DNA from 4 places in the Pseudomonas monsensis genome. Region 1 is predicted to be linked to each of the others. Evidence: riboswitches for the same ligand, from Rfam matches in the RefSeq annotation. Region 1 holds a riboswitch; each other region holds the start of a gene.
What was found. A riboswitch is a leader RNA that binds a small molecule or an ion and turns the genes downstream of it on or off. The one in region 1 is predicted to bind cobalamin.
Positions count from the first base shown of each region.

Region 1 (7,179 bases):
TCAGCGACGAAATCCATGCGTTCGGGCTGCGCACGGTAACAGACCACATCGGACTGGCTGCGCTCGCTGCGCCAGGCCAGATCCTTGAAGCTGATCGGCCGACTGATGATGCGTCCGTCGAGTTCCGGCAAGGCAATGTGCATCGCCAGATCGCGCGGGCCCAGCCCCTGCTCGCTGTCGCGCCAGCCGGGCTCGTTGTCTTGGGCGCAGATGGCCTGAATCACCGCAATGTTGCGGCGAAACGGCCGCAGGTGCGGGGCTTCCGGGCTGGACTGGGCGAAACCGGTGGTATTGAGAATGACCCCTGCCTCGACTTCATCCAGCCAATCCTCGACCACGCTCAGGCAGCCCGGCTCTTTCAGACTGGCGACGGCGATCGGCAGCGGATTGAGCCCCGCCGCCTGCAAGCGCTGGCAGAACACGTCGATGAACGCGGTATTGGCCGCCTGCAAATGCGAGCGATAAAACAACACCGCCGCCACCGGGCATTCCGCCAGCCAGTCGGCTTGCCAGTCAGCCAGTGCGGCGCTGGTTTTGTCCGGGTGATAAATCGCCGTACGCGGCAAGGCTTGCGGCTCGCCCCACAGGTAATCACGGGCGAGCCAGCGGTTGGCCAGGCAATGAAAGAAATCCAGTGCATTGCCCAGGCCACCCTGACGCAGGAACTGCCAGAGGCGGTCGCGATCTTCGGCGGGCACGGTGCTCAGGTCACTGAGCTCCGGGTCGGGGCGATCATCGCCCGGTACCAGAATCACCTGCACGCCGCGCTCCGACAGCTCGACCAGCCGCTCGACGCCGTAGCGCCAATAAGCGATGCCGCCGTGCAGCGAGATCAAAATCACCTTGGCGTGGCGTAACACCTCGTCGACGTACAGATCGACCGACGCGTGATTCTGCACCTGCATCGGGTTGGCCAGACGCAGGCTCGGGTAATCCTCGGGCAACTGCTGCGCGGCTTCGGCGAGCAGCGCCAGGCTGGAATCGCCGCTGCACAGGATCACCAGCTCGGCGGGGGTTTGGCCAAGGTCGGCGATATTGTCATCCGACACGAAACCGCCGGGCTGGGTCCTGAGCAGGTGCATGGTTTAAACGCTGAGCGCGGCGCGCAGTTGCGCTTCGAGTTGTGCGGCGTCGAGTTCCTGACCGATCAGCACCAGACGGGTGACGCGCGCTTCATCGGCGCCCCACTGACGGTCGAAATGCTTGTCGAAACGCGTGCCCACGCCTTGAATCAGCAGGCGCATTGGCTTATTCGGAATGGCGGCGAAACCTTTGACACGCAGGATGCCGTGCTTGACCACCAGTTGCGTCAGTGCGTCGAGCAGCAGGCTTTCGTCGGCTTGCGGCAGTTCGATGGAGATCGAATCGAAGGCGTCGTGATCATGGTCATCGTGGTCGTCATCGCCTTCACCATGGTGGTGATCATGATGGCTGTGGCGGCTGTCGATGTGTTCTTCGGAACCGGCGCCGAGGCCGATCAGCACGTCCAGCGGCAGACGACCGTTGCTCGCTTCGATGATTTTCACCGCCGGCGGCAGTTCTTCGGCGACTTCAGCGCGTACACGCGCCAGATCTTCAGGGCTGGTCTGGTCGGCTTTGTTCAGAATGACGAGGTCAGCGCTGGCCAGTTGATCGGCGAACAGTTCGTGCAGCGGCGATTCATGATCGAGGTTCGGATCGAGTTTGCGCTGGGCATCGACTTGATCCGGGAACGCAGCGAAAGTGCCGGCGGCCACGGCCGGGCTGTCGACCACGGTGATCACCGCATCAACAGTGCAGGCGCTGCGGATTTCCGGCCACTGGAAAGCCTGCACCAGCGGTTTTGGCAGGGCCAGCCCGGAAGTTTCGATGAGGATATGGTCGAGATCGCCGCGACGGGCCACCAGTTCGCGCATCACCGGGAAGAACTCTTCCTGAACGGTGCAGCACAGGCAGCCATTGGCCAGTTCGTAGACCCGGCCGGTGGCTTCTTCTTCGGTGCAACCGATGGTGCATTGCTTGAGGATTTCGCCGTCGATGCCCAACTCGCCAAACTCGTTGACGATCACCGCGATACGACGGCCCTGGGCGTTGTCGAGCATATGCCGCAGCAGCGTGGTTTTGCCCGAACCGAGGAAGCCGGTAACGATGGTGACGGGGAGTTTGGCCAGTGTTTTCATCGGTATGCCCTTTGGCAAAGCGGCGGGCATACGGGACGAGAACCGGCAACGCGCATGCGCGCCGGAAGCGTTCGCCACCGGATCACCCCGCCCGGTTGTAGTGAGAATCTGTGACGAGGCAGGTCTCCTGGCTGACGGCGTTCAGGCTTGGCCTGGCATTCGCTGCGCCTTCCCGCTGGCTCTTTGATCGAGCTGGCAGTGGCGTGGCAGCGAACTTCACCGTTCACAGTTGCGGGGGCAGCCGCGGCTTTGACCGCGTTCCCTTCTTAGCTTCGGCATGTGCCGAAGAACCTCGAAAGCGCAAGGCTACGCATGGTGTGGGGATGGGTCAATGTTTGGATTGGGGGCGTATCCGTTTCTGCGGGTGTTGCTGATTAGGGTTCCGCCCTTACGGCGGGTCACTTTTTCCAGACGCCGAAAAAGTAACCAAAAAGGCTTTACCCTGACGTTCGGCCCTCGCCTAGGCTCGGGTCCCTTCGCTCCGGGATCTATCCGGGGGGCATCGCCTCCGGTTTGCTTCGCTGCACCTCCTCTCGATGTGTTTGGCTGCGCCAAACGGTCGCTACGCTCCCACCCCCGGCTAAATCCCTCCACTCAGCCTGCCGACGGGCGCTGAGATCAAAAGCGGTACTCGAGCTAACGCTCATTGTGTTGAGTGGTGAGAAGCAAGGGCTGTGGGCTGTGGGCTGCCTTTGTTTTTTTGTGGGAACTGGCTTGCCAGCGATGACGGCCAGCCAGCCGACCAATCCCTAACAGAATGCACTCAACCCCTGTGGGAGCTGGCTTGCCAGCGATAGCGGCCTGAAAGCCGACCAGGCTCTTGCAGACTGACGCCGGGGGCAGCCTTTTTGGTTATTTTTCGCTGGGCCGGCATTCCGGCGTCTGGAAAAAGTGACCCACCGTAAGGGCGGGAGCCCAATCAACAACACCCGCAGCAACGGTTATGCCCATTCAATTGACTAAATTCCCCCCCACATGCTCTCCTACACAACTTGTTACGGGTGCCCTTCACAGGGTGAAACGGGAAACCGGTGAATCATGTGCTTTACTCAAAGCCATGTCAGTCCGGTGCTGCCCCCGCAACGGTAAGCGAGCGAAGCGTCAGATCCACTGTGTCCCTGCGGCATGGGAAGGTGACGCTTGCAGGTCGGCCTGACGCCAACCCCTCGTGAGCCCGGAGACCGGCCCGCAACACACAGCGCGCATTTGCGTCGCTGAACCTGACAACCCGCGGTGGGCGGGCGCTGTTCGAACCTCTGCGTGCCTGACTCGCAGGGTTTTCATGCGCTCTATTCACCCGCTGACACTCCAGAGGGAAGCGCCATGTCGATCATCAGCAGCACCGCCAGCAACACAGACAAAATCGCCAGCACCGCCACACTGAGCCAACGCCTGATCGCGGCGTTCTTCGCCTCGATCCTCGGTGCCGGCCTCGTCTACTTCGCCGGTTTTTCGCACATCGAAGCGGTGCACAACGCCGCTCACGATACCCGCCACAGCGCCGCGTTCCCGTGCCACTGAGACCTGCCGACATGATCAAGCGTATTGCGCAAACCGCAGGTTTTACCGGGCTGCTGGCCGCCCTGCTCCTGACGCTGCTGCAGAGCTTCTGGGTTTCGCCACTGATTCTGCAGGCTGAAACCTTTGAAAAAGCCGAACCGGTTGTTGCGGTCCACGAACACGCTGCCGGCACCGCGGCGCACACCCACGATGCCGAAGCCTGGGAGCCGGAAGACGGCTGGCAGCGTGTGGCCTCGACCACCGGTGGCAATCTGGTGGTGGCGGTCGGTTTCGCGCTGATGCTCGCCGGTCTGTACACCCTGCGTGCACCGACCAAAACCTCGCAAGGCCTGCTCTGGGGCCTGGCTGGTTACGCCACCTTCGTCCTCGCCCCGACGCTGGGCCTGCCGCCTGAATTGCCGGGCACCGCTGCCGCCGATCTGGCCTCGCGGCAGCTGTGGTGGATCGGTACCGCCGCGTCCACGGCCGTCGGCCTCGCGCTGATCGCCTTCAGCCGTCCATGGGTGATGAAGATCCTCGGGGTAGCGATCCTTGCGGTGCCACATGTGATTGGCGCGCCACAACCGGAAGTGCATTCCATGCTCGCCCCTGAAGCACTTGAAGCCCAGTTCAAAATCGCTTCGCAGTTGACCAACGTGGCGTTCTGGCTGGCCCTGGGCCTGATCAGCGCGTGGTTGTTCCGCCGCAAAAGCGATGGTCACTACCACGCATGATGAATGACCGCGCAGCGTCGACCTTTGTGGTCGGCCTGGGCTGCCAGCGTGGCTGCCCGGCCAGCACGCTGCGCGCGTTACTCGATCAGGCCTTGCAGGCCCATCGCATTGAACTTGAGGCAGTCAAGGCCCTGGCCAGTATCGACCTCAAGCGTGATGAACCGGGTTTGCAGGAACTTGCCGCACAACTGGCTCTGCCGTTGCTGTACTTCAGCAGCGCAGAACTGGCCGGTTATCAGCAACGGCTCAGTCACCACTCGCAGATCGCCTACGAGCGAACCGGTTGTTACGGCGTGGCGGAAAGTGCCGCCCTGGCCCTGGCCGAACAACTGATTCAGGCCCCGGCAAAGCTGCTGATTTCCCGTCAAAAATACGCCCAGGCGACGTTGGCCTTGGCCGGCGCTGCGTAAACCCCCGATAATCCCCGCCCTCGATCATGAGCAATCTTCATCTGAAGGGTTGCTGCGGCTGTTTTCAAAGGATTCCACGATGACCGTCTACTTCATCGGCGCCGGCCCCGGCGACCCGGAATTGATCACCGTCAAAGGCCAGCGGCTGATCCGTCGCTGCCCGGTGATCATCTATGCAGGCTCGCTGGTCCCGGCGGCGGTGCTGGAGGGGCATCAGGCCGAGACCGTGGTCAACAGCGCCGAATTGCATCTGGAGCAGATCATTGAATTGATCAAGGTCGCCCATGCCAACGGTCAGGATGTGGCGCGCGTACATTCGGGCGATCCGAGCCTGTACGGCGCGATCGGCGAGCAAATTCGCCATCTGCGTGAGCTGAACATTCCGTTCGAGATCATCCCCGGCGTGACGGCAACAGCGGCGTGTGCGGCGTTGTTAGGCGCCGAACTGACTCTGCCGGATGTGTCGCAGAGCGTGATTCTGACCCGTTATGCCGATAAAACCGCGATGCCGGCGGGCGAAGAACTCGCCAGTCTGGCGCAGCATGGCGCGACCATGGCGATTCATCTGGGGGTCAATCATCTGGAGAAAATCCTCGTGGAGTTGCTGCCGCACTACGGCGCGGATTGCCCGATTGCGGTGATTCACCGGGCGACGTGGCCGGATCAGGACTGGGTGGTGGGGACGCTGGCGGATATTGCCGGGAAGGTTGCAGCCAAAGGGTTTCGGCGTACGGCGCTGATTCTGGTTGGACGGGTGTTGGGCAGTGAGGTGTTTAGCGAGTCATCGTTGTATCGCGCGGGGCATGCGCACCTGTACAGGCCCTGAATCATATGGGATTGGGTACAACCTGTGGCGAGGGGATTTATCCCCGATGAACTGCGCAGCAGTTCCTTTTCTGGGGCTGCTTCGCAACCCATCGGGGATAAATCCCCTCACCACACAGTAAACAGGCACTCATTAATCAAGTGCATAAAAAAACGGCGCTCACGGGGCGCCGTTTTTCATGTCCGCAGTGAACACCTTACTTAGTAGTAGGCGTTTTCTTTCTGCGTGTGGTCGGTCACGTCGCGAACACCTTTCAGCTCGGGAATGCGCTCAAGCAAGGTGCGCTCGATGCCTTCCTTGAGGGTGACGTCCGCCTGGCCGCAGCCCTGGCAACCGCCGCCAAACTGCAGCACGGCAATGCCATCCTCAACCACATCGATCAGGCTGACCTGACCGCCGTGGCTGGCCAGCCCCGGGTTGATTTCGGTCTGCAGGTAGTAGTTGATCCGCTCGTTGACCGGACTGTCGGCGTTGACCATCGGCACTTTGGCGTTCGGCGCCTTGATGGTCAGCTGGCCGCCCATACGGTCGGTGGCGTAGTCGACAACGGCGTCGTCGAGAAACGCTTCGCTGAACGAATCAATGTAAGCGGTGAAGCTTTTCAGCCCCAGCGCGGTGTCTTCGGGTTTTTCTTCGCCCGGCTTGCAATAGGCAATGCAGGTTTCGGCGTACTGGGTGCCAGGCTGGGTGATGAAGACGCGGATGCCGATACCCGGGGTGTTCTGCTTGGACAGCAGATCAGCCAGGTAATCGTGGGCGGCGTCGGTAATGGTAATAGCGGTCATGGAAACTCCTCGCAGGCTTGGGCGCAGTTTACGCCAATCGTTGCGCCGGACAAAGTCCTAGTATTTTTGTCGGGAAAGATTCTCGACCGGCTCGTCGTCCACTCGCGCCTTGAGCCAGCGATAACTGCGTTTTTCCACCCATTCGTAGCTCAGCCACGAACCGACGCCGATGGCCAGCACACAGACGCCAAACATCAAATACGGGTTGATGCCGTAGCGCTGCGCGAGGAAACCACCGGCCGACAGCACCAGCACATGCATCAGGTACACCGAATAGGAGCAGTCGCCGAGCAGCTTGAGCACTCGGCTGCGCTCGACATAACGCTCCAGCGCCATGCACGACAGCACCAGCACCGCGCTCGGCACGCCCCAGTTCAATAGCCTTGGCGCCGGCGCGAGGTGATAAATGGCCAGCAACGCCGCGCCGATTCCCAGCAACGGCAGCCACAGGCCGGCACCGATCCAGCCACGGCGGTAGAGCATGCCGATGGCGATCCCCAGCAAAAACTCATAGACGATATCCGAGCGATAGAACGCGCTGATCCAGCCAAACCCGGTCCACGCCTGACTGACCGCGAACAGCAACGCCGCGACCACCAGCAGCCGCACTTCCAGGCGAAACAGCAGAGCCCAGGCGAACAGCACGTAGAAGAGCATTTCGTAATTGAGCGTCCAGCCGACATTGAGCGTTGGATAAATGCCGTAGCCACCGGGATTTTCGGTCGGGATGAAGAGCAGCGACAGGAGCAGATGGTTCCAGTCCAG
Region 1 is NZ_CP077087.1:3,074,322-3,081,500, reverse strand. Features, by position in the region: gene cobN (cobaltochelatase subunit CobN) at 1-1,082, opposite strand, end outside; gene cobW (cobalamin biosynthesis protein CobW) at 1,086-2,159, opposite strand; cobalamin riboswitch at 2,260-2,469, opposite strand; cobalamin riboswitch at 3,142-3,363, shown strand; gene HV782_RS13410 (CbtB domain-containing protein) at 3,483-3,680, shown strand; gene HV782_RS13405 (CbtA family protein) at 3,692-4,393, shown strand; gene HV782_RS13400 (cobalamin biosynthesis protein) at 4,390-4,803, shown strand; gene cobM (precorrin-4 C(11)-methyltransferase) at 4,883-5,629, shown strand; gene nfuA (Fe-S biogenesis protein NfuA) at 5,830-6,414, opposite strand; gene HV782_RS13385 (acyltransferase family protein) at 6,472-7,179, opposite strand, start outside.

Region 2 (7,179 bases), 160 kb from region 1:
TGTTTGTTATGGCACTGGCCCATTCCCTTGGATTTCCGCGCATCGGCCGCGACCGTGAACTGAAGAAAGCACAAGAGGCGTTCTGGAAAGGAGAGCTGGACGAGACGGGCCTGCGCGACGTTGGTCGTGAGCTGCGCAAGGCGCATTGGGAGATTCAGAAGAACGCCGGCATCGAGCTGCTGCCGGTCGGCGATTTCGCCTGGTACGACCAGGTCCTGACTCACTCGTTGATGTTCGGTGTGATCCCTGAGCGTTTCCGCCCGCACGACGGCAAGGCAACGTTGCAAACCCTGTTCGGCATGGCCCGTGGCGTCAGCGACACGTGCTGCGGCGGGGCTCACGCCGAGGAAATGACCAAATGGTTCGACACCAATTACCACTACCTGGTCCCGGAATTCAGTGTCGATCAGCAATTCCAGCTGGGCTGGGAGCAGTTGTTCGAAGAAGTCGAAGAAGCCCGCGCGCTGGGGCACAACGTCAAGCCTGTGGTGATCGGCCCGTTGACATACCTGTGGCTGGGCAAGGCCAAGGGTAGCGAGTTCGACAAGCTTGAACTGCTCGATCGCCTGCTGCCGCTGTACGGACAGATCTTCGCGCGGCTCGCCGCGCTCGGTGTCGAATGGGTGCAGATCGACGAACCGATTCTGGTGCTCGACTTGCCGCAAGCGTGGAAGAACGCGTTCGAGCGTGCCTACAACCAGATTCAGCGCGATCCACTGAAAAAGCTGGTTGCTACCTATTTCGGTGGGCTGGAAGAAAACCTCGGTCTGGCCGCCAACCTGCCGGTCGATGGACTGCACATTGACCTGGTGCGCGCGCCGGAACAGTACCCGACCATTCTCGATCGCCTGCCGGCCTACAAAGTGCTGTCGCTGGGAATGGTCAATGGCCGCAATGTCTGGCGCTGCGATCTGGAAAACGCCCTGGCGACCCTGCAACACGCCCATGAGCGCCTGGGTGAACGTCTATGGGTCGCGCCGTCCTGCTCGCTGCTGCACAGCCCGGTGGATCTGAGCCGCGAAGACAGTCTTGATGCCGAGCTGAAGAGCTGGCTGGCATTCGCGGTGCAAAAGTGCGAAGAAGTCGCGGTACTGGCGCACGCGGTCAAGGCGCCGGAAGCACCAAAAGTGCTGCGCGCATTGACGCAAAGCCGTTCGGTGCAGACCAGTCGCGCCGCGTCTCCGCGCATTCACAAACCGGCCGTGCAGGCCCGGGTGGCGGCGATCACCGCCAAGGACAGCCAGCGTCAGTCGCCGTTCGCCCAGCGTATCGCCAAGCAACGCGTCCGGCTGGACCTGCCGCTGTTCCCGACCACCACCATCGGTTCGTTCCCGCAGACTGCGTCGATCCGTCTGGCGCGGCAGTCGTTCAAGCAAGGCAAGCTGAGCGCGGCCGAATACACCGAAGCCATGCACAGCGAAATCCGCCATGCGGTGGACATCCAGGAACGGCTGGGCCTTGACGTGCTGGTACACGGTGAAGCCGAGCGCAATGACATGGTCGAGTACTTTGCCGAGCAACTGGATGGCTACGTATTCACCCGTTTTGGCTGGGTGCAGAGTTACGGCTCGCGTTGCGTGAAGCCGGCGGTGATCTTCGGCGATCTCAGCCGTCCGCACGCCATGACTGTCGAATGGATCCGCTATGCGCAGGGTCTGACCGACAAAGTGATGAAGGGCATGCTGACCGGGCCTGTGACCATGTTGATGTGGTCGTTCCCTCGTGAAGATGTCAGCCGCGAAGTGCAGGCCCGGCAACTGGCGCTGGCGATCCGTGACGAAGTGGTCGATCTGCAAGCGGCCGGGATCAGGATCGTGCAGATCGACGAAGCGGCATTCCGCGAAGGCTTGCCGTTGCGTCAGGCACAGTGGCAGCAGTATCTGGACTGGGCGAGCGAGGTGTTCCGCCTGTGCGCTGGCGGGGTGCACGACGAAACCCAGATTCACACGCACATGTGCTACAGCGAGTTCAACGATGTGATCGAGTCCATCGCGGCGATGGATGCGGATGTGATCACCATCGAGACGTCACGTTCGGACATGGAACTGCTCGACGCCTTCGAAGCCTTCGCCTACCCGAACGACATCGGCCCGGGCGTCTACGATATCCACTCGCCACGGATTCCGCAGGTCGCGGAAATGGCCGGTCTGCTGCGCAAGGCGGCCCGGCGCATCCCGGCCGAGCGCCTGTGGGTCAACCCGGACTGCGGCCTGAAAACCCGCGGCTGGCCGGAGACCGAAGCGGCGCTGGTGCATATGGTCGCGGCGGCGCGGCAGTTGCGCAAAGAGCTGGCGTAACGCTTGGGCCGCATGAAACACAGCCGTTGTGGAGCGGGCTGTGTTTTATGAATGAAATCGCAGGATCTGCGCACCATCGAACGGGTCTGTCAGGTAGTGCGCCTTGACCCCGAACGTTTCCTGTAGCCGCTGCGGCGTCAGCACTTCCAGCGGCTTGCCCAGAGCCACCAGCCGGCCGCGTTCCAGCACCGCCAGCCGATCGCATTTCAACGCCTGATTGAGGTCATGCAATGCAATCAGTGTGGTCACCGGCAACGCCTGCACCACGTTGAGGATCGTCAATTGATGCTGGATGTCGAGGTGGTTGGCCGGTTCGTCCAGCAGCAGGATTTGCGGGCGCTGGGCCAACGCTCGGGCAATGTGCACGCGCTGGCGTTCACCGCCTGACAAGTGACGCCAGACACGCGTGCGCAGGTGCAGCGCATCGACGTCGATCAACGCCTGTTCAACGATGGCGTCGTCCACCTGCGACCACGGCTGCAGCGCTGAAAGCCACGGTGTGCGCCCCAGTGCAACGGCGTCGAATACGCGGATGCCGTCGTCGGTGTCGGCCTGTTGTTCGACCACCGCCAGTTTTTGCGCAATGCTGCGCCGGGGCATTTTCCCGAGGGGCTGGCCTTCGAGCAGAACCTCGCCAACGCTCGGCTCGCGCAATCCGGCAAGCAGTTTCAACAGAGTGGATTTGCCCGAGCCATTGGGCCCGACGATGCCGAGGGTCTCGCTGCGCTGGACCTCCAGGCAGACACCGTCAAGCAACTCGGCGCCGCGCACCTTGAACGTCAGCCCGGAACAACTCAACACCGGGTTCATCGAGCCGATCTCCGGCCAATCAGGATGAGCGCAAACACCGGCGCGCCGACCAGCGCGGTAATCACACCGACCGGAATCACCTGACCCTTGATCAGGGTGCGCGACAGCACGTCGGCGGCAATCAGAAACACCGCGCCCCCCAATGCGCTGGCCGGCAGCAGACGGGCATGCCCGGTGCCGAGCAACAGACGCGCCGCATGGGGAATCACCAGGCCGACAAAACCGATCGAACCGACAATCGACACCATCACCGCCGTTACCAGCGCCGCGCAACCGATCAGCACAATCTGCACCCGCCGCACCGGTATGCCGAGGGACGCCGCCGAATCCGCGCCAAAGGTAAATGCATCCAGCGCGCGCCGATGCCACAGGCACACCAGCAAGCCGAACAGGGCCACCGGCACCGCCAGCCACACCGACGGCCAGCGCACGCCGCCGAGATTACCGAGCAGCCAGAACATGATGCCGCGCGCCTGCTCGGAACTCGCCGAACGGGTAATCAGAAACGCGGTGAGCGCATTGAACAGCTGCGAGCCGGCGATCCCCGCGAGAATGATCTGCCCGGTGCCGTTGGCCGAACCGCTGACACGGGCCAGCAGAATGACCAGCACGAACGCCGTTACCGCGCCGGCAAAAGCTCCGGCGGACAGCGAAATCGCCCCGGCGCCAATCCCGAGCAGCGCCACCATCACCGCGCCGGTCGAGGCCCCGGCGGAGATGCCGAGCAAATAGGGATCGGCCAGCGGATTGCGCAGCAGCGACTGCAAAATCACCCCGCACGTCGCCAGACCGGCACCGCACGCGGCGGCGACCAGGGCGCGGGTCAGGCGGTAGTTCCAGACAATGCCTTCGTCGATCGGGTCGAGCGCATGCCCGGCGGTCCACAGCTTGTTGGCCAGCACTTTTAGCACCACGTCCGGAGCAATCGACGTCTCTCCGATGGCGACCCCCGCGAGCACGGCGATCAACAGTGTCGTCAGGGCCAGTAGTGCGCGGATCAGGCTTTTATTCATTGCGACAGGTCATAGCCGTTGAGGGCCGTGGCCAGTTGCTCGATGCCATCGAACGTGCGCAGGCTGGCCTGCATGGCCAGGGCGTCGAGAATGATGATGCGGTTGTTTTTCACCGCGTCCATGTTGCGGGTCACCGGGTCGCTGCGCAGGAAGGCGAGTTTCTTCTGATAGTCGTCAGCGGGGAAGCGCCGGCGATCCATGCGTGCGATGACGATGAAGGTCGGGTTGGCCTTGGCGATGGTTTCCCAGCCGACCGTCGGCCACTCTTCATCGGATTGCACCACGTTGCGCACGCCGAGGGTACTCAGCATGAAATCGGGAATGCCTTTGTGTCCGGCCACGAAGGGCTCGATGTCCATCTGCGCACTGGAGAACCAGACCACGGCACTTGCGTCTTTCAATTGTTTGCCCTGAGCCGTGGCGACTGATCGGGCGAGGCTGGCCTTGAGTTGTTCATTGAGCTGCTGGCCGCGGTCCTGCACATCGAAGATTTGCGCCAGTTGGCTCACGCTCTTGTAAATCGTGTCGATGCGAAACGGCGCCAGCCGGGTACCGTCGGCGCCGACGAGGTTGTCCTTGGCTTCGCAATCGGAGGGCAGCAGGTACGTCGGAATCTTCAGCTCGTGAAACTGCTCGCGCGTGCCCACCGCACCTTGTGGGCCGACCATCCATTCCAGCTCCACGGCGACCAGTTCCGGGCGCTTGCCGATCACCGCTTCGAAACTCGGCTCGTTATCGGCCAGGCGTTCGATCTTGTCGTTCTGCGCCTTGTACGTGGCCAGCACGTCGTTGAACCACAGCGAGGTGCCGACCACTTTGTCGCCCAGGCCCAGGGCGTAAAGCATTTCGGTGCCAGCCTGGCCGATGGTGACGGTGCGCGTGGGGGCGTGCTGGAAGGTCAGGGTGCTGCCGCAGTTCTCGACGGTCAGTGGATAGGTCGTCGGCGCTGCATGGGCGAGCGCGCAAAGACTCAGGCCGGTGAGCAGGATGGCAACGCGGGGCAGCAGCATGGGCAGTCTCCAGGGGAACCGTACGCAAGGCGGGGAGAGTACGGTCTGGAAACACACCAGCGAACGCAGTCATGGCAACAGCGCAAGGCTGCTGATCAAACGAAGACGCGCACGGCACGATGTCCTTCCCGGACACCCCGCCGGTTAGTAGTCACTGTGCCGGCAGGTCTCCTGACTGATGCGTCATCGCCCGTGCTCCGGCCTTCCCGGGTTCACCCAGTGGCAGTCGTGGAGCAGGCTCAGCACCTACAGTTGCGGGGGCAGTTCCGAACGATGCGCTGACGCACCTCGGATTCCCTATTAATTCCGTATGGAAACCGGCGGCGGCATGGTAGTCGATCGAGCCGCTTTAGGGGAGACGAATCTGCCGGAGGGGAATTAATGCTTGCTCATCAAACCGTGCAGTACGCCCAGGCGCAGGCCGGGTTCGGACGGCACCATCTGCGAAATGCCGAACACCTTGAACGCCGCCAGCATCAACACCAGGCCACCGGGCAGAATGCTCTGGCGGTGCGCTTGCAGGCCGGCGAGTTTCAGTTGCTGGACGTTCTTCACTTTCAGCAGCAGTAACGACAGGCGCAACAGCCCACCGTAGGTAATGCCGTCGTGGCCGAAGTCGTTCAGGCGATTGGCCTTGAGCACCTTGGCGAGCATGCGCGCGGTGCCGGATGAGCCAATGGTTTGCTGCCAGCCTTGCGCGCGATAGCGGCGGGCGACTTTTTCAAATTGCAGGATGGCGACGCGCTCGGCTTCTTGCAAGGCACCGGGGGTAATGCGCCCATCGGGAAAATAGCGCGCGCCCAGCGTGCCGCTGCCGATGGCAATGCTTTCAGTCAGCAACGGTTGCGAGCCTTGGCCGAGGATCAGTTCGGTGGAACCGCCACCGATATCGACCACCAGACGCATGTCGTCAGCAGTCGGCAGTGCATGCGCCACGCCGGCATACACCAGCCGAGCCTCTTCATGTCCGGAAATGACGTCGATGTCAAAGCCCAGATGCCGCTCGGCGCTGGCGAGAAACAGTTGTGCATTGTCGGCTTCGCGCACGGCGCTGGTGGCCACCGCACGCACCCGACCCGCTTCGAACCCCCGCAGCTTTTTGCCGAACCGCGCCAACGCCTGCCAGCCGCGATCCAGCGCCAGGGTGTCCAGCGCGCCACCGTCAAACCCCTCGGCCAGGCGCACCGGTTCGCGCAAGGTTTTCACCTCCTGAATCATGAAGCCTTTGCGGCTGCGGACCGACTGGCCGATCATCATGCGAAATGCATTCGAACCCAGGTCGATGGCGGCAAACAGCGAGGCGTCTTCTTTCATGGGAGTCCTTGCAAAACGTCCGTCTCAAGGCTCAAGACGGTTTGCGAGGATTCTGCCGTGAAGTTGATGACATCCTGATGACGGCAGCGGGGCGGTTCAATGAATGTGTGTCTGTCATGACACTGTCATTATCCGGCGTCTATGCTGAGCCCAATACATCGCGTGTTCTTAAAGTTTTTGCTGCCTCTTTTGGCAGCTTTTTTTTGCCTGCGATTTGCCGCGCTACGTCCTGCAGATTGTGTGCGTTTGCAATTTCGCGTAAGGCTTGGCTAATATACGATCCATATACACAACGTATCGGATTCATATATGGGCATCGTAAAGATTTCTGAGGACATGCACGAGAACCTGCGCATCTCCAGCAATGCACTCAGCCGCTCGATCAACGCGCAGGCCGAGCACTGGATGCGCATCGGCATGCTCGCCGAGCTGCACCCCAACCTCGACCACAGCGCCATTTGCCGCTTGCTGATTCGCGCCGAACAGAACGGCGGGCTGGATCTGCAACAACTGACTCAGGAAGCCGTCAGCGCATGAGAAACCAGATCAAGATCAACACGCCCGCCGAGATCGCGCAATCACGCGCCGCCGGTCAACTCGCCGCTGAAGTACTGGCGATGCTGGTGCCGCATGTAAAGGCCGGTGTGACCACCGACGAACTGGATCGGCTGTGCAACGACTACATCGTCAATGTGCAGAAAGCGGTTCCGGCCAACGTCGGTTATCACGGTTTCC
Region 2 is NZ_CP077087.1:2,916,181-2,923,359, forward strand. Features, by position in the region: gene metE (5-methyltetrahydropteroyltriglutamate--homocysteine S-methyltransferase) at 9-2,297, shown strand; gene HV782_RS12805 (ABC transporter ATP-binding protein) at 2,343-3,107, opposite strand; gene HV782_RS12810 (FecCD family ABC transporter permease) at 3,104-4,108, opposite strand; gene HV782_RS12815 (ABC transporter substrate-binding protein) at 4,117-5,130, opposite strand; cobalamin riboswitch at 5,275-5,467, opposite strand; gene HV782_RS12820 (Ppx/GppA family phosphatase) at 5,509-6,444, opposite strand; gene HV782_RS12825 (ParD-like family protein) at 6,754-6,981, shown strand; gene map (type I methionyl aminopeptidase) at 6,978-7,179, shown strand, end outside.
Region 2: it holds a riboswitch for cobalamin, as region 1 does, so the genes downstream of both, HV782_RS12815 (ABC transporter substrate-binding protein) here and cobW (cobalamin biosynthesis protein CobW) in region 1, are expected to answer to the same signal.

Region 3 (7,179 bases), 970 kb from region 1:
CGCGAAAACGGTTGATGATGAAGCCTTTGACTCGCGCCTGCTCGCTCGGCGAGAGCAACTCCAGCGTGCCGACCAGATGCGCAAACACCCCGCCGCGATTAATGTCGGCTATCAGCAATACCGGGCAATCCACTGCTTCGGCAAAACCCATGTTGGCAATGTCACCGGCACGCAGATTGATCTCCGCCGGCGAGCCTGCACCTTCGACCATCACCAGCGGATACGCTGCAGTGAGGCGTTGGTGCGAAGCGAGCACCGCCTGCATGGCGATGGCTTTGTAGTCGTGATACGCCACGGCGTTCATGCTGGTGACGGCGCGGCCGTGGATGATCACTTGCGCGCCGGTATCGCTGTTGGGTTTGAGCAGCACCGGGTTCATGTCGGTGTGCGGCTCAAGAAACGCCGCCTGCGCCTGCACCGCTTGCGCACGGCCGATCTCGCCGCCGTCGGCGGTCACCGCGCTGTTGAGCGCCATGTTCTGCGGTTTGAACGGCACGACCGCCACGCCCTGACGGGTCGCCCAGCGGCACAGCGCTGTCACCAGCGTGCTTTTGCCGGCGTCGGAAGTGGTGCCCTGCACCATCAGGGTGGTCATTTCGATTCCTTGGTATAGGCTTGCAGCGCTTTTTCGAGCCGCGCCTCTTCAGCCGCGTCGGCGGGCAGGCCGAAACGCAGACTGCTGTTGTGGGTGAAGAGACGCAGGAGAATGCCGCGGCGGGCCATGAATTCATGCAACGTCGCCGCATGCTCGGTGCTCAGCCACTGGAACAGCGCGCAACCACCCTGCGGCTTGAAACCATAACGCTCAAGCAACGAGGCCAGGCGCTCGCTGGCTTCGTCGCTGCGAATGCGTTGACGTGTATGACCTTCAGTGTCTTGCAGACAGGCCTGCCCAAGCACCCGCGTCGGTCCGCTGACGGCCCACGGCCCGACCTGTTCGGCGAGCAATCGGAGCAACCGGCGTTCGGCCAGGACAAAGCCGAGGCGAACGCCGGCCAGACCAAAAAACTTGCCGAACGAACGCAAGACAATCAGACCGACCAAATGAGTGTGCGCGGCCAGACTCAGCTGCGGCGTGTTGTCCATGAACGCCTCATCGACCACCAGCCAGCCGCCACGCTGGGCGAGCCGCGCGTGCCAGTCGAGCAGACGCGCCGGGGTCAGGCTCAGGCCGGTCGGATTGTTCGGATTGACCACCACCAGCACATCGAGGCTGTCGAGAAAAAACTCGACTTCCTGTTCCAGCACTTCGCGCACGATATAGCCGCTGCGCCGCCACGCTTCGGCGTGTTCGGCATAACACGGCGACAACACACCGACCTTGCCGGCGCGGCGCAAACGCGGCAACAACTGGATGGCCATCTGCGAACCGGCCACCGGCAATACCTGCGGTGCGCCATAGTAGTCGCACGCGGCCTGCTCCAGACCGTCATCGGTTTCCGGCAGGCGCGCCCAGGCGCGCAGCGGAATCGCCGGGACCGGAAACGGCCACGGCGCCAGACCGCTGGACAGATCAAGCCAGTCGGCCTCGGCGATACCGTAATCGAGTGCAGCCTTGCGCAGCCGGCCACCGTGCTCAAGCATAGAATTCAGCCCCCACGCAGAGAATCAGCAGCCATAACCATACCCCGCGCTGGACCAATTGCCAGCCGCGATCAATGGAATCGGCATCGGCCGGCACACCCTCACCGAGTTGTGGACGCTCGTGCAGTTCGCCGTGGTAGATCGCCGGGCCGCCCAGCTCCACGCCCAGAGCACCAGCGCCGGCCGCCATGACCGGGCCAGCGTTGGGGCTGTCCCACTTGGGCGCCTGGCTACGCCAGCACTTCCAGGCCAGTCGGGTATTGCCGAGCAACGCGTAGGTCAACGCCACCAGACGCGCAGGAATGTAGTTGAGGACGTCGTCGATTTTCGCCGCTGCCCAACCGAAGCGCTCGAAGCGTTCGTTGCGATAGCCCCACATCGCGTCGAGCGTATTGCTCAAACGATAGAGCACCACGCCCGGCGCACCGGCAACGATAAACCAGAACAGCGCGGCGAACACCGCGTCGCTGCCGTTTTCCAGCACCGATTCGGTGGCGGCGCGAGCGACGGCGGTGCTGTCCAGTTCACAGGTCTGGCGGCTGACCAGATAGCCGACGCGCTTGCGCGCCTCTTCCAGATCATCGCTGCGCAGGGCTTTGGCTACGGGCTCGACGTGTTCGCCAAGACTGCGCATGCCGAGGGCGCAATACAGCGCGAGAATCTCGACGATCCAGCCCACGTACGGCGCCCAGGAAAACGCGGTGGCGAGCAGCGTCAGCGGCAGCACGGCGATCACCCACGCGGTGACCCCATGGCTGCGCCAGCCGCGCCCGCCCGCATTGAAACGTTGCTCGATGCGCCCGGCGAAATTGCCGAACGCCACCAGCGGATGCCAGCGTTTCGGTTCACCCAGCAGCGCATCCAGCGCCACGGCGGCGACACTCAACAACGCCACACTCATTGACTCACTCCCCAAAAATTTTCAAACAGCAACTCATTCAGCGGACGCGCCTGCGCCCACCCTTCGAGGACCAGCATTGGTGCCGGATAAAATGCCTTGACCGGCCCCAGACACAACACCGCCAGCGGCTTGGCCCCGGCCGGCAGTTGCAGCAGATCGGCCAGCGCCTGCGGTTCGAACAGCGACACCCAGCCCATGCCCAGGCCTTCGGCGCGAGCGGCCAGCCACAGGTTCTGGATCGCACAGGACAACGAGGCCATGTCCATTTCCGGCAACGTGCGGCGACCGAAAATATGTTTTTCGCGATCATCCATCAGCGCCGCGACCAACACCTCGGCGCAGTCGTTGATGCCTTCGACCTTGAGCTTCATGAACTCATCGCTGCGCTCGCCAAGGGCTTCGGCAGTGCGGATGCGTTCTTCTTCCACGAGGTTCTGGATCTGCCCGCGCAAGGTGCGATCACTGATGCGGATGAAGCGCCACGGCTGCATCAGACCGACGCTCGGCGCCTGATGCGCGGCTTCGAGCAGACGGCGCAACAGCTCCGGTTCGACCGTGCCGCCGGCAAAGTGACGCATGTCGCGGCGTTCGGCGATGGCTCGATAGACGGCTTGGCGCTCGGCCTCGGTAAATGCGTTGTCGGTCATGGCCTCTTCGCGAGCAAGCTCGCTCCCACATTGGACGGGGTGCTTGCTCAAGAAACGCGATCCCCTGTGGGAGCGAGCTTGCTCGCGAAGGCGGCGTCACGATCTGGCGCAAACAATGCGGCAATCGCAGCAGGATTCGACGGAAAATAAAAGTGCACATACGAAGCCGTCATCCGCCCCTCGCGATAAACCGCCTCGGCCCCGCGTCCGCCATTCGGGCTCAAGCCACGGGCAATCGGTGTCAGCTCAGTGGTGGTCAGCGAATGATGATAGGTGTGGCCGCGCAACGAACCTTCCGGCAGGTCCACCGCTTGCAGCGCCAGTGCCGCCAGACGTTTTTGCATCACCGCATCACCGCGCAGCAGCCCGAGCAGTTCGGCACGGCGGCCTTCGACATCGGTCAACGAATCAAGCAGATAGAGCATGCCGCCACATTCGGCGAGCAACGGCTTGCCGGCCGCATGGTGCGCGCGTATCGCGTCGAGCATTGCGGTGTTTTGCGACAGCGCCGCGTGGTGCAGTTCCGGGTAACCGCCAGGCAGATACAGGCTGTCGGCCTCGGGCAATTGCGTGTCGCGGATCGGCGAGAAGAACCTCAACTCGGCGCCCATCGCCCGCAACAGGTCGAGGCTGGCGCCGTAGATAAAGGCAAAGGCTTCGTCGCGGGCGACGGCAATGCGCACGCCTTCGAGCAATGGTTCGGCAGTGATGACTTCAGGCGCGGCAAATTCCACGGCCGGTGGCAGCGCTACCTCGCAACTGCTGGCCAATGCTTCGGCGGCCGCGTCGAGACGCAGATCCAGGTCATTGAGCTCACTGGCCTGCACCAGACCGAGGTGCCGGCTCGGCAACTCGATTCCGGTTTCGCGGGACAATGCACCGTACCAGCGCAGGCCTTCCGTGAGGCTGCCTTCGAGCAATTGCGCGTGACGCAAGGTGCCGACGCGGTTGGCCAGCACGCCGGCGAACGGTAGATCCGGTTGATACTTCGCCAGGCCCAGCGCCAACGCACCGAAAGTCTGCGCCATCGCGGTGCCGTCGATCACGCCAAGTACCGGCACGCCAAAATGCCGCGCCAGATCGGCGCTTGATGGCGTGCCGTCGAACAGGCCCATCACACCTTCGATCAGGATCAGATCGGCCTCGGCGGCCGCTTCCCACAGCAAACGCCGACTGTCCTGCTCGCCGACCATCCACATGTCCAGTTGATACACCGGCGCACCACTGGCGCGCTCGAGAATCATCGGATCGAGAAAGTCCGGGCCGCATTTGAAGACGCGTACCTTGCGCCCCTGATTGCGATGCAAACGCGCCAGCGCAGCGGTGACGGTAGTCTTGCCCTGACCGGAGGCCGGCGCGGCGATCAACACCGCCGGGCAGTGACGTGGCTGATTCAAAGTTCGACGCCTTTCTGCGCTTTGATGCCGGCCTGGAAGGCATGTTTGAGCATGCCCATTTCGGTGACGGTGTCACCCATCTCGATCATTTCCGGCTTGGCTGCGCGACCGGTGACGACCACGTGCTGCATCGGCGGACGCGCCTGCAAGTCGCTGAGTACCCGATCGAGGTCAAGGTAGCCGTGCTTGAGGGCGATGTTCAATTCATCCAGCACCACCAGGCCGATCGACGGATCGCGCAACAGTTCGCGGGACACTTCCCACGCCGCTTCGGCGGCGGCGATATCGCGCTGACGATCCTGGGTTTCCCAGGTGAAGCCCTCGCCCATCACATGAAAGCGCACTTGCTCCGGGAAGCGGCGGAAAAACAGTTCCTCGCCGGTGCTGTTACGGCCCTTGATGAACTGCACCACGCCGCACTGCATGCCGTGGCCCATCGCGCGGGCAAGCATGCCGAACGCCGAACTGCTTTTGCCTTTGCCGTTGCCGGTCAGCACCAGCACCAGACCGCACTCATCGGGCGAGTTGGCGATGCGCTCGTCGATCACGGCTTTTTTGCGCTGCATGCGCGCCAGATGGCGTTCATCACGCTCGGGGGAATCAGTCATGGGGGAGCTCTCCGTTGAGGCTGAATAACGGCGGGCAGGCACAAGAATAGACGGCAAAAAGCCTGGCATCGCCCACCGTGATGCCGCTGGATGGATCAGGCCGGTCTCCGGGCTCATGAGCGGCGATGCGCCTGGCTGCGCGCCTTCCCGCTTCTGTCGAGGCAGTGGCTCAAGGCGCAGCTTTTACTCATTTACCGTTGCGGGGGCAGCGCCGGGATTGTGGTGGCTCTTCGCGCGAAGACAACCCTCACCGGCTTCCCTGTTTCACTCTGTCGACGGGGTGTCACAGAGCACCTGAAACAAGCCGCGAAGGTTAGAGGGTTGGGGGTGGAGCGTCAATTAAAGAGGGGGACATCGGTCGAATAACTGCCGTCGATCAATTATCTGACGCCAATCTTGTGCCACACTGATACAAGTGATATCAAAGAGCCATGCTTTTCTCGGAAAAGCCCATCACAACAATAAGGATGATGACGATGCAAGGCATGATCATCAGCAACCCGCGCCTGGAATTCCTGCGCCCGGTGCTTGAACGCTGGTTTGACTGTATCGACCGTTACAACGCCGTGCGCGGCGACAGCGACACGCCTTACTGGCATGACGAGAACGCTAATCTCGGATTGCTCTCGGCGGCAGCCTGGATGGCCGAGCTGGTGACCCTCGGCCAGACACCCACCCGCAAACAGAACGAGGATGGCGAGCGCAACGCCCGCGCCGATCTGTTTATCGCCGGGACTGACGACCGCGCCTTCATTCAGGCCACGCAGCGCTGGCCACGGGTCAACAACCTCAACCTGACCCAGGCCCTGCAGGACATTACCAGCGACGCCAAACGCATCAGCTACGCCAGTGATCTGCGGCTTGGCTGCCTGTTCGTCGCCCCGCAAAAGGCCCAGCACAGCGCCAGCCCTGAAGAATTGCAGGACATGGTCGACGATCTGCAAAAGGAACACACCTGCGCGGTCGCCTGGTACTTCCCTTACGCCTACCGAAAACTGCGCAGCGAAGCCGGCAACTATCACCCGGGCATCGCCGTGCTGTTCAAAGAGGCCCGTGGCTAAGCGGTTGAACCATCGGGCGCGTCAGCTCCTCTATGATTAGGAATGCATTCATAGGGAAGATCAGTAATGCGCAAAACCCGACTCGCTTTCGTCATCGCCCTCGCCGGAGGGCTCACCGCCTGCGGTGAATCCTCCAGCCTGCAAGTCTCCGACGGCACCGGCCCGTCACCGAAACTGCCCGAACCGAACAAGACCCTGATCCCGACAGTGAACATCGCTCCGGCAGTCGGCTGGCCCGCCGGCGGCAAACCAACCGCTGCGGCCGGCACCCAAGTGGCCGCGTTTGCCGAAGGCCTCGATCATCCGCGCTGGCTCTACGTACTACCCAACGGTGACGTGCTGGTAGCGGAAACCAACGCGCCGCCGAAACCGGACGACAGCAGCGGCATTCGTGGCTGGGTCATGAAAAAAGTCATGGGCAAGGCCGGTGCCGGCGTGCCGAGCCCGAACCGCATCACCCTGCTGCGCGATGCCGATCACGACGGCGTAGCGGAGACCCGCACAGTATTTTTGCAAAACCTCAACTCGCCGTTCGGCATGACACTGGTGGGCAATGACCTGTATGTCGCCGACACCGATCGCCTGCTGCGCTTTCACTACGAACCCGGCGCGACCGAGATCAAGACGCAGCCGATCAAGGTCACCGATCTTCCGGGCGGCACGCTGAATCACCACTGGACCAAAAACGTCATCGCCAGCAAGGACGGCAGCAAGCTGTACGTCACCGTCGGCTCGAACAGCAACGTCGGCGAAAACGGTCTGGATAAAGAAGAAGGACGCGCAGCGATCTGGGAGGTGGATCGCGCCACTGGCAATCACCGGATCTTCGCCTCGGGCATCCGCAACCCCAACGGCCTGGCCTGGGAACCCACCACGGGCGCACTGTGGACGGCAGTCAACGAGCGTGACGAAATCGGTAGCGACCTGGTGCCGGACTACATCACTTCGGTCAAGGACGGTGGTTTCTATGGCTGGCCATTC
Region 3 is NZ_CP077087.1:2,103,731-2,110,909, reverse strand. Features, by position in the region: gene HV782_RS09250 (cobyric acid synthase) at 1-595, opposite strand, end outside; gene cobD (threonine-phosphate decarboxylase CobD) at 592-1,584, opposite strand; gene cbiB (adenosylcobinamide-phosphate synthase CbiB) at 1,577-2,485, opposite strand; gene bluB (5,6-dimethylbenzimidazole synthase) at 2,482-3,132, opposite strand; gene HV782_RS09230 (cobyrinic acid a,c-diamide synthase CobB) at 3,180-4,529, opposite strand; gene cobO (cob(I)yrinic acid a,c-diamide adenosyltransferase) at 4,526-5,137, opposite strand; cobalamin riboswitch at 5,219-5,450, opposite strand; gene HV782_RS09220 (hypothetical protein) at 5,614-6,198, shown strand; gene HV782_RS09215 (PQQ-dependent sugar dehydrogenase) at 6,265-7,179, shown strand, end outside.
Region 3: it holds a riboswitch for cobalamin, as region 1 does, so the genes downstream of both, cobO (cob(I)yrinic acid a,c-diamide adenosyltransferase) here and cobW (cobalamin biosynthesis protein CobW) in region 1, are expected to answer to the same signal.

Region 4 (7,179 bases), 760 kb from region 1:
CTTGTTGCTGACTACGCGTTGATACGCACGCTTGAGGTTGGCGGGTGCAAGCACCCGCCCCATCAGCGTGTCCGGCTCCGCGTTCGTCCACGTCACAGCCGCCGGTGATACCTGTGCGCTGTCAGCCGTCATCCTCGGATTCTGTCCGGGACTCGGAGTGACAGTCTTCTCTGGGAGAAATTTCTGCATTTCGGTACTCAACGAGACTCTGACGCCTACTGACGGCATAACCTGTTCGGCCCTTGGTGACGGAGTTACTCGTCACTTACTACGGCTTCGGCTGACTTCTGCACGTTCATCCCGTCGCCTCTCGACGCTCGGTAGCACAGTGGCAAACGTGCAGATCTCCCAGGGTAATTCGCGCGACCTTCCTGCTTATGCCTGTCGGATTTACGTCACAGCGTTCCGTGCAAGTATTGGGCTTTGACGATTTGGGCCGTCTTACCCCGCTGCGCCGCCTCTATCCGCTTCCTGTTCGTCAGGCCAGCATTTTGCCTCGGGCTTCCTTCAGATTCGCGGTCGCCCGCGACACCCTTGCCTCTGGCTAACACTTCCCCTTGCCGGGTGTGTAGAGGACTTTCACCTCCAAGTCACCAGCATGGCCACCACAGCCAAGCTGGTTGCGCTTGCGCGCAACGCGCCATGCCTGGCGCACCCACAAAAAAAGCCCGACTGATGTCGGGCTTCCCTTCATTCGCAAAGCCTTGCGCTGCCACGTCCTTCCTGCAACTGGCCTTCATGGCTTGCATTTGCACGCCGGGTTCTTCGAGTTTGTCCTTGCCCGGCAACTGATCAGCAGAAGACTAGGACGCCGACCGCTGAGTGACTTGTTTCGGCCCCGCCAGCGCCCAGGCAATCAGGCCGAACAACGGCACAAACACGATCAGCACGATCCACACGCCTTTGTTGCTGGATTTTCCCTCGCTTTTGCGCACCCGGTTGATGGCCCAAAGTTCGATGAGCAGAAGAACTGCCGCCAGTACGATCCACACGGTTTCGATTTGCATTGGCTACCTCCTGATGGTCTTAGGGTTAGGTGACCGGTGCGGTGGCGGGTTCATTTATTTTTTTGCAGGGTGTTGAGTTGTCGGGCCAGTTCGAGTGCCACGCGACCGCTGGCTGCGGTGGGCAACAGCTGGGTGAAGGGGATAACGATCAGGCGGTTTTCGCGCACTGCACGCAGTTGCGACAGCACCGGGTCGTGGGTCAACAGGTAGCGCTTGCGGCTGGCGGGCGACCAGTCGGCATCGGCCAGCAGAATCACGTCCGGGTCGCTGACCAGCAGGGTTTCGCGGCTCACGGTGACCCGGTATTGATTGATCTCGGCGAACAGGTTTTTCGCGCCCGCAGCGTCCAGCAACGTGCTGACAAAACCGCGCCGTCCTTCGCTGTCGAGGCCTTTGACTTCGCTGTCCAGGTAAAACACTGACAGCGGTTTCTGCGTGCCGGCCAAGGCTCGGGCATTGGCGAGGTCGGCCTCCATCGCGGCCAGCAGTGCCTTGGCTTCCGGTTGTTTGTGCAGCAACGCGCCGAGGTTCAGCAGGTCATTGCGCACATGCCCGAAGTAATCCAGCGAATGCCCGTTGCACGCCGATTCCAGCAGGTAGGAACCGATGCCGTTGCGCGCCAGCGCCGAGCGTGAAGTGACGCCGTCACCGAAGGCTGTGGCGAACCCACCGATCACCAGATCCGGCTGTTGCGCGTACAACACTTCGCTGGATGGATACTGACGTGCGATCACTGGCACGCCGAAATACGCGGTTGGGCGCTGGCCGGCATCGGTGTCGTCCAGATACGCGACGCCCACCAGCGATGATCCGGCATCAAGCGCCAGCACGAGGTCAGCTGCGTGCTGATTCAGCGCGACGATGCGCGCGGGCGGCGAAGCGGAAACCTGCCAGTGCTCGCCGCAGTTGCGCACGTTGTCAGCCATAGCCGCCGATGAGCAGAGCAGGGCGCCCAGTGCACACCACAAGGGCTTCATGTGCGCCCCCGGATCAGCAAATCCTCGACCACTTCACCGCCCAGCAGATGCACCTCGACCAGGCGCTGCACCTCCTGCCGGTTATGCACGCTGTACCAGAAGCGTTCCGGATACACCGTCACGATCGGCCCGAGATTGCACGGAAACTGGCAATGAGTGCGGGTCAGTAACACGCCGCCCGGTGTCTCGATGCGATCGTGTGCGAGCAGATGCCGGCGCAGGGTTTTCCATAACTGCAAGGCGCCGCGCTGAGTACAGCGCGGGCCGGTGCAGAGGAACACATGGCGCGCGTGATCGGGCACTTGCGACCAGTCCGGATGAGTATCGACGCCGTCGACCTTGGTGATTTCACTCATCAGAAGCGGTACGTGTAGCGAATTTCAGAGGTGAACGGCCGGCCGAGATTATCGACATTGTTCGAACGGCTGGTGACGTAATCGCGGTCGAACAGGTTTTCCATCAGCAGGCTTACACGGTGCTGATGGGCGTGGTCGAGGTAGCGATAAGCATCGGCATCGACCACCGAATAGTTGCCGTACTGCACCTGCTTCGAACTCTTGATATCGCGTATGTAGCGGATCGCGCCCCCGGCCCCCCACATACGATTTTCCGACTCATAACCCACCCTTGAGCGGGCGAAGAACCCCGGGATGTCGTTGATGCTCACGCCGCTGCGCGACTCGGTGAGATTGCGCGTCAGGTCCGCTTGCAGGCTCCATCGCTGGGTGAGCGCCAGTTTCGCGTCGGCCTCGAAACCGCGCATGCGGATCTGCCCCTCACCGTTGACCCACTGCATGCCGTCGAGGGTGATCAGGTCGTCGATCTTGCGTTTGAACAGGCTGACGCTGGCGCTGAATTCGCGCTCGAGCAGAAAGCCCTGGTAGTCGACACCGAGTTCGGCGTTGCGGCTTTTCTCCGGCTTGAGGTTGCGGTTGCCGATCTCGTCGCCCGGCTCGTTGACGAACAACTGCTCGGCATTCGGCAGTTTGTAGGCGCTGCCGTACTGACCGCGCACGGCCCAGTTATCGTTGAGGTCGTACAGCGAGGTGAGCATGCCGACCGTGGCGCCATCGCCGCCGCTCATGGCTTCGTGACGAATGCCGAGGCTCGGGTGCCAGTCGGGCAGGGCGGCGATCTGCGGGCGCAACTGCGTGTAGATCGCGTGGGCTTCGGCCTTGTCGTTGTCGATCACCAGCACATCGTCCTGACCCTTGAACCACTGGTTGTCGGTGCCGAACACCAGCACATGACCGCCGGGCAATAGCGCCTTGCCTTCGGCCTGTACGCCCCAATCGGTGAAGCCCCAGTAGTCGTTGTGGTTGATGACCTTGGTACCGCCGCCATCCACGTTGTTGACGCGGGTGTAGCGGGTGTCCCAGTCGTTGATGTGGCCTTTGACGAAGTAGCTCACGCGCTCGTTGACGGTCTGTTCGAAGGTCGCCGTGGCGATCTGCTGCACACGGTCGTTGGTGGTGTTGTGGTTGTTCAGCGGGCGGGCGAAATCGAGGTTGGCGTCGGCGTACTGATAGAACAGTTCCAGCCGCGCGTCATCGGCGAACGATTGAATCGCCTTGCCGCCGAAGGTGGTGACTTCGTAGGCACGGTTTTTCTCGCTGACGTTCTTCATGTCGCGGTTGCGGTACGGCTGGTAACCGTCGGAGACGTTGTGGCTGGCATAGGCGAGCAAACCCAGTTCGCCGAAACCGTTGCTGAAGATGTTTTCGACCCGGACGTCTTCGGTCGTGCCGCCAAAGCTGTCCACGCCCAGATTCACTTCGCCGGCGGCTTTGCGCGATTGCGGGCTGCGGGTGACGATGTTAATCACCCCCGAGACCGCCTGGGTGCCGAACAGCAGGCTTTGCCCGCCCTTGAGCACTTCGATGCGTTCGATGGCGTTGGCCGGTAGGGTGTCCAGGTACAGGCCGCCGTACAGACGATTGTTCAGGCGCACACCGTCGAGCAGGATCAGCGTGTCGTCGTTACGGCCGCCGAGCAACGAATAGGTGCCGTAGTCGAACGGGCCGTTTTTCGGCGCCACGTACAGGCCGGGAATGAACATCTGCAGGACACGGCTGACATCGGCGCCGGGGCCGGCACGTTCGATTTGTTCGCGGGAAACCCTCTCGATTTTGCTGCCGTACTGCGCCATGTCGGCGACGGTGGTGGATTCCACTGACGGCGCGGAAACGATTTGCTGATCGAGTTGCAGTGGCGTGTCGTCGGCCAGCAGCAAAGGGCTGAGCAGGCAGCCGAACAGCAGGGTTGGTGCAGAAGTGTTGAAAGGTCGAATCATTGTCTTCTCGAAAAGGATCTTCGCAGAAGAGCATGCAGGAGAAGGCATCGCGCACAGCCAATACCGGCCCATGCCCGCCCACCGCAGGATTTTGCCAAACGCATTTCAGGCCGGTCTCCGGGCTCGCGCGTATCGAGGCTTTCACCTTCCCATGGCCGTCTGGCCACAGTGGTCTGTCGAAAGCATCACGCGCCTACCGTTGCGGGGGCAGCACCGGACTTGTTCGCAATGAACGTACCGGTTTCCCGTTTCACCCCAAGCACGGCGGCAGGGGGCACCTGAAACAGGCCCGCATCTGAACACTCGCAACAGCGTTCGTCAACTTCTGACGGGACTTCTGCTCACATCGGTTTCAGCGCCGCAAACTGGCTGCTCAGCCACGTATAGAGCTGTGACACGGCCGGGGTGATCTGCTTGCGATGCGGGCATACCAGGCTCAACGGCGAGGTCTCGCCGGGTTGCTCCGGCAGCAATACAAGCAGGCGACCTGACGCGATGTCGGCGCTGACATCCAGCCAGGATTTGTAGGCGATCCCTTCGCCGTCCAGCGCCCAGCGCCGCACCACGTCGGCGTCGTCGCTGAACAGCGGTCCCGAGACTTGCACGGTCTGATTGCCCAGGTTCCACTTGTCGTAGACCCGGCCAGTCTGCAAATAGAGCAGGCACTGATGATCCAGCAGTTCATCCGGGGTCTGCGGCTGGCCGTGGCGTTGCACGTATTCAGGCGAAGCGACCAGCACCCGCCGGTTCCACGGTGCCAGCGGCAGCGCTACGTAGTTGGCATCCACGTTGGCGCCATAACGAATCGCCACGTCCACCGGGTCGCGAAACAGATCGACCATCTGATCCGACAGCACCAATCGCAAGGTCAGCTCCGGGTGCTGGCGGCGGAACTGCGTCAGCCACGGCAGCAGGATATTGCGTCCCAGATCCGACGGCGCAGTGACTTGCAACACGCCGCGCAGGGTGGCGTTTTCCCCCCGCAAATTGTCCTCGCCCTGCTTGAGGGCTTCGAGCACCGCGTGGGCGGTGGGCAAGTACTGCTCGCCTTCGGCGGTCAGGCGCAGGCTGCGGGTGGTGCGGGCGAACAGGCGCACATCCAGTTCGCGTTCCAGCCGCTTGATCGCGGCAGCGACCTGGCCGGGCAGTAAATCAGCCTCCAGCGCAGCAGCGGTAAAACTGCCCAGCGCGGCGCTGCGGGTGAATAAACCGAGATCGTCGATGCGGATCATTTTCACGCCTGCAGTGAAAGTGTTGGCGCATTCTGCCGGTTTTTCTTTGCCCGAGGGAAGCCGAAGATGGCGGCCAGTGACTGCCACAGCCCTTCAGAATCAGAGATCCCATGAAAGCCATCACCTTTACCCAACACGCCTTGCCCATCGAAGATCCGCAATCGTTGCAGGACACCGACATCCCCGAGCCCACGCCTGGCCCGCGAGACCTGCTGGTGGAAGTGCGCGCAGTGGCGGTCAACCCGGTCGATACCAAAGTCCGCGCCGGCACTTTCACCAAGGAACCGAAAATCCTTGGCTGGGACGCCGTCGGTGTTGTCCGTGCAATCGGCGCCGACGTGACGCTGTTTCAGCCCGGCGATGAAGTGTTCTATGCCGGCTCGATTGCCCGCACCGGCAGCTACAGCGAACGGCATCTGGTGGACGAGCGGATTGTCGGGCACAAGCCGCGCTCGTTGAGTGCCGCCGATGCTGCAGCGTTGCCATTGACCTCGATTACCGCCTGGGAATTGCTGTTCGATCGGCTCGGTGTCGCCGAGGGCGCGGGGCAGGGCCAAAGCCTGCTGATCACCGGCGCAGCGGGTGGCGTCGGTTCAATGTTGGTGCAACTTGCGCGGCGTTTGACCGGGCTCACCGTCATTGGCACCGCTTCGCGCCCGGAAACTGCTGACTGGGTGCGCCAGCTGGGCGCCCATCACGTCATTGATCATAGCCAGCCGATGCTCGCGCAACTGCAGGCGCTGGGCGTGGCCGAGGTCGATTACGTCGCCAGCCTGACGCACACCACGCAGCACTTTGCGCAATTGATCGAAGTGCTGCGTCCGCAGGGGCGTCTGGCGGTGATTGACGATCCCGACAGCCTCGACGTCATGCCGCTCAAGCGCAAATCGTTGTCGCTGCACTGGGAACTGATGTTTACCCGTTCGCTGTACGAAACCGACGACATGATCAACCAACATCATTTGCTCAACCGGGTCGCGGGGCTGATTGACCAGGGCGTATTGCAAACCACCGTGGGCCAGCACTTCGGGGCGATCAATGCGGCCAACATGCGCCGCGCTCATGCCTTGGTCGAAAGCGGCAAGGCCCGGGGCAAGATGGTGCTTGAAGGATTCTGAATATTCGAACGGGCCATGACGGCCCAGCGAGGAACACATGATGCGCATGAACAAACTGCCCGCGATGTTGGCCATTGCCTCGACTTTGAGCATGCCTTTGGCCCACGCCATCAGCGCTATCCCGTTGCCGCTGAATACGCCGGCCGACAGGGCTTTTGGCACGCTTGAACAAGTCCACGCGTTCTACGACGCCATGCCCACCGGCGTGACGGTCAGCGAAACCGGGCGAATCTTTGTCAACTTCCCGCGTTGGGGCGACGACGTGCCGTTCACCGTCGGCGAAATCCGCGACGGCAAGGTGGTTGCGTACCCGAACACGGCGATCAATCAGGAGAATCCGCGCGACCCGAGCGATGGCTTGATCAGCGTGCAAAGCGTGGTCGCCGACGGGCAGGGCCGGGTCTGGCTGCTTGACACCGCCGCGCCAGGGTTTGCCGAACCGAAAGCCAGAGGCGCGAAACTGCTGGCGGTGGATCTGGCCAACAACCGCATCGTCAAACGCCTGGTGTTTCCGGACAACGTCATGTTGCCGAGCACCTACGTCAACGACAT
Region 4 is NZ_CP077087.1:3,837,808-3,844,986, reverse strand. Features, by position in the region: gene ltrA (group II intron reverse transcriptase/maturase) at 1-228, opposite strand, end outside; gene HV782_RS16935 (PLD nuclease N-terminal domain-containing protein) at 804-1,007, opposite strand; gene HV782_RS16930 (ABC transporter substrate-binding protein) at 1,058-1,984, opposite strand; gene HV782_RS16925 ((2Fe-2S) ferredoxin domain-containing protein) at 1,981-2,340, opposite strand; gene HV782_RS16920 (TonB-dependent receptor plug domain-containing protein) at 2,340-4,277, opposite strand; cobalamin riboswitch at 4,369-4,574, opposite strand; gene HV782_RS16915 (LysR family transcriptional regulator) at 4,619-5,509, opposite strand; gene HV782_RS16910 (zinc-binding alcohol dehydrogenase family protein) at 5,620-6,627, shown strand; gene HV782_RS16905 (L-dopachrome tautomerase-related protein) at 6,668-7,179, shown strand, end outside.
Region 4: it holds a riboswitch for cobalamin, as region 1 does, so the genes downstream of both, HV782_RS16920 (TonB-dependent receptor plug domain-containing protein) here and cobW (cobalamin biosynthesis protein CobW) in region 1, are expected to answer to the same signal.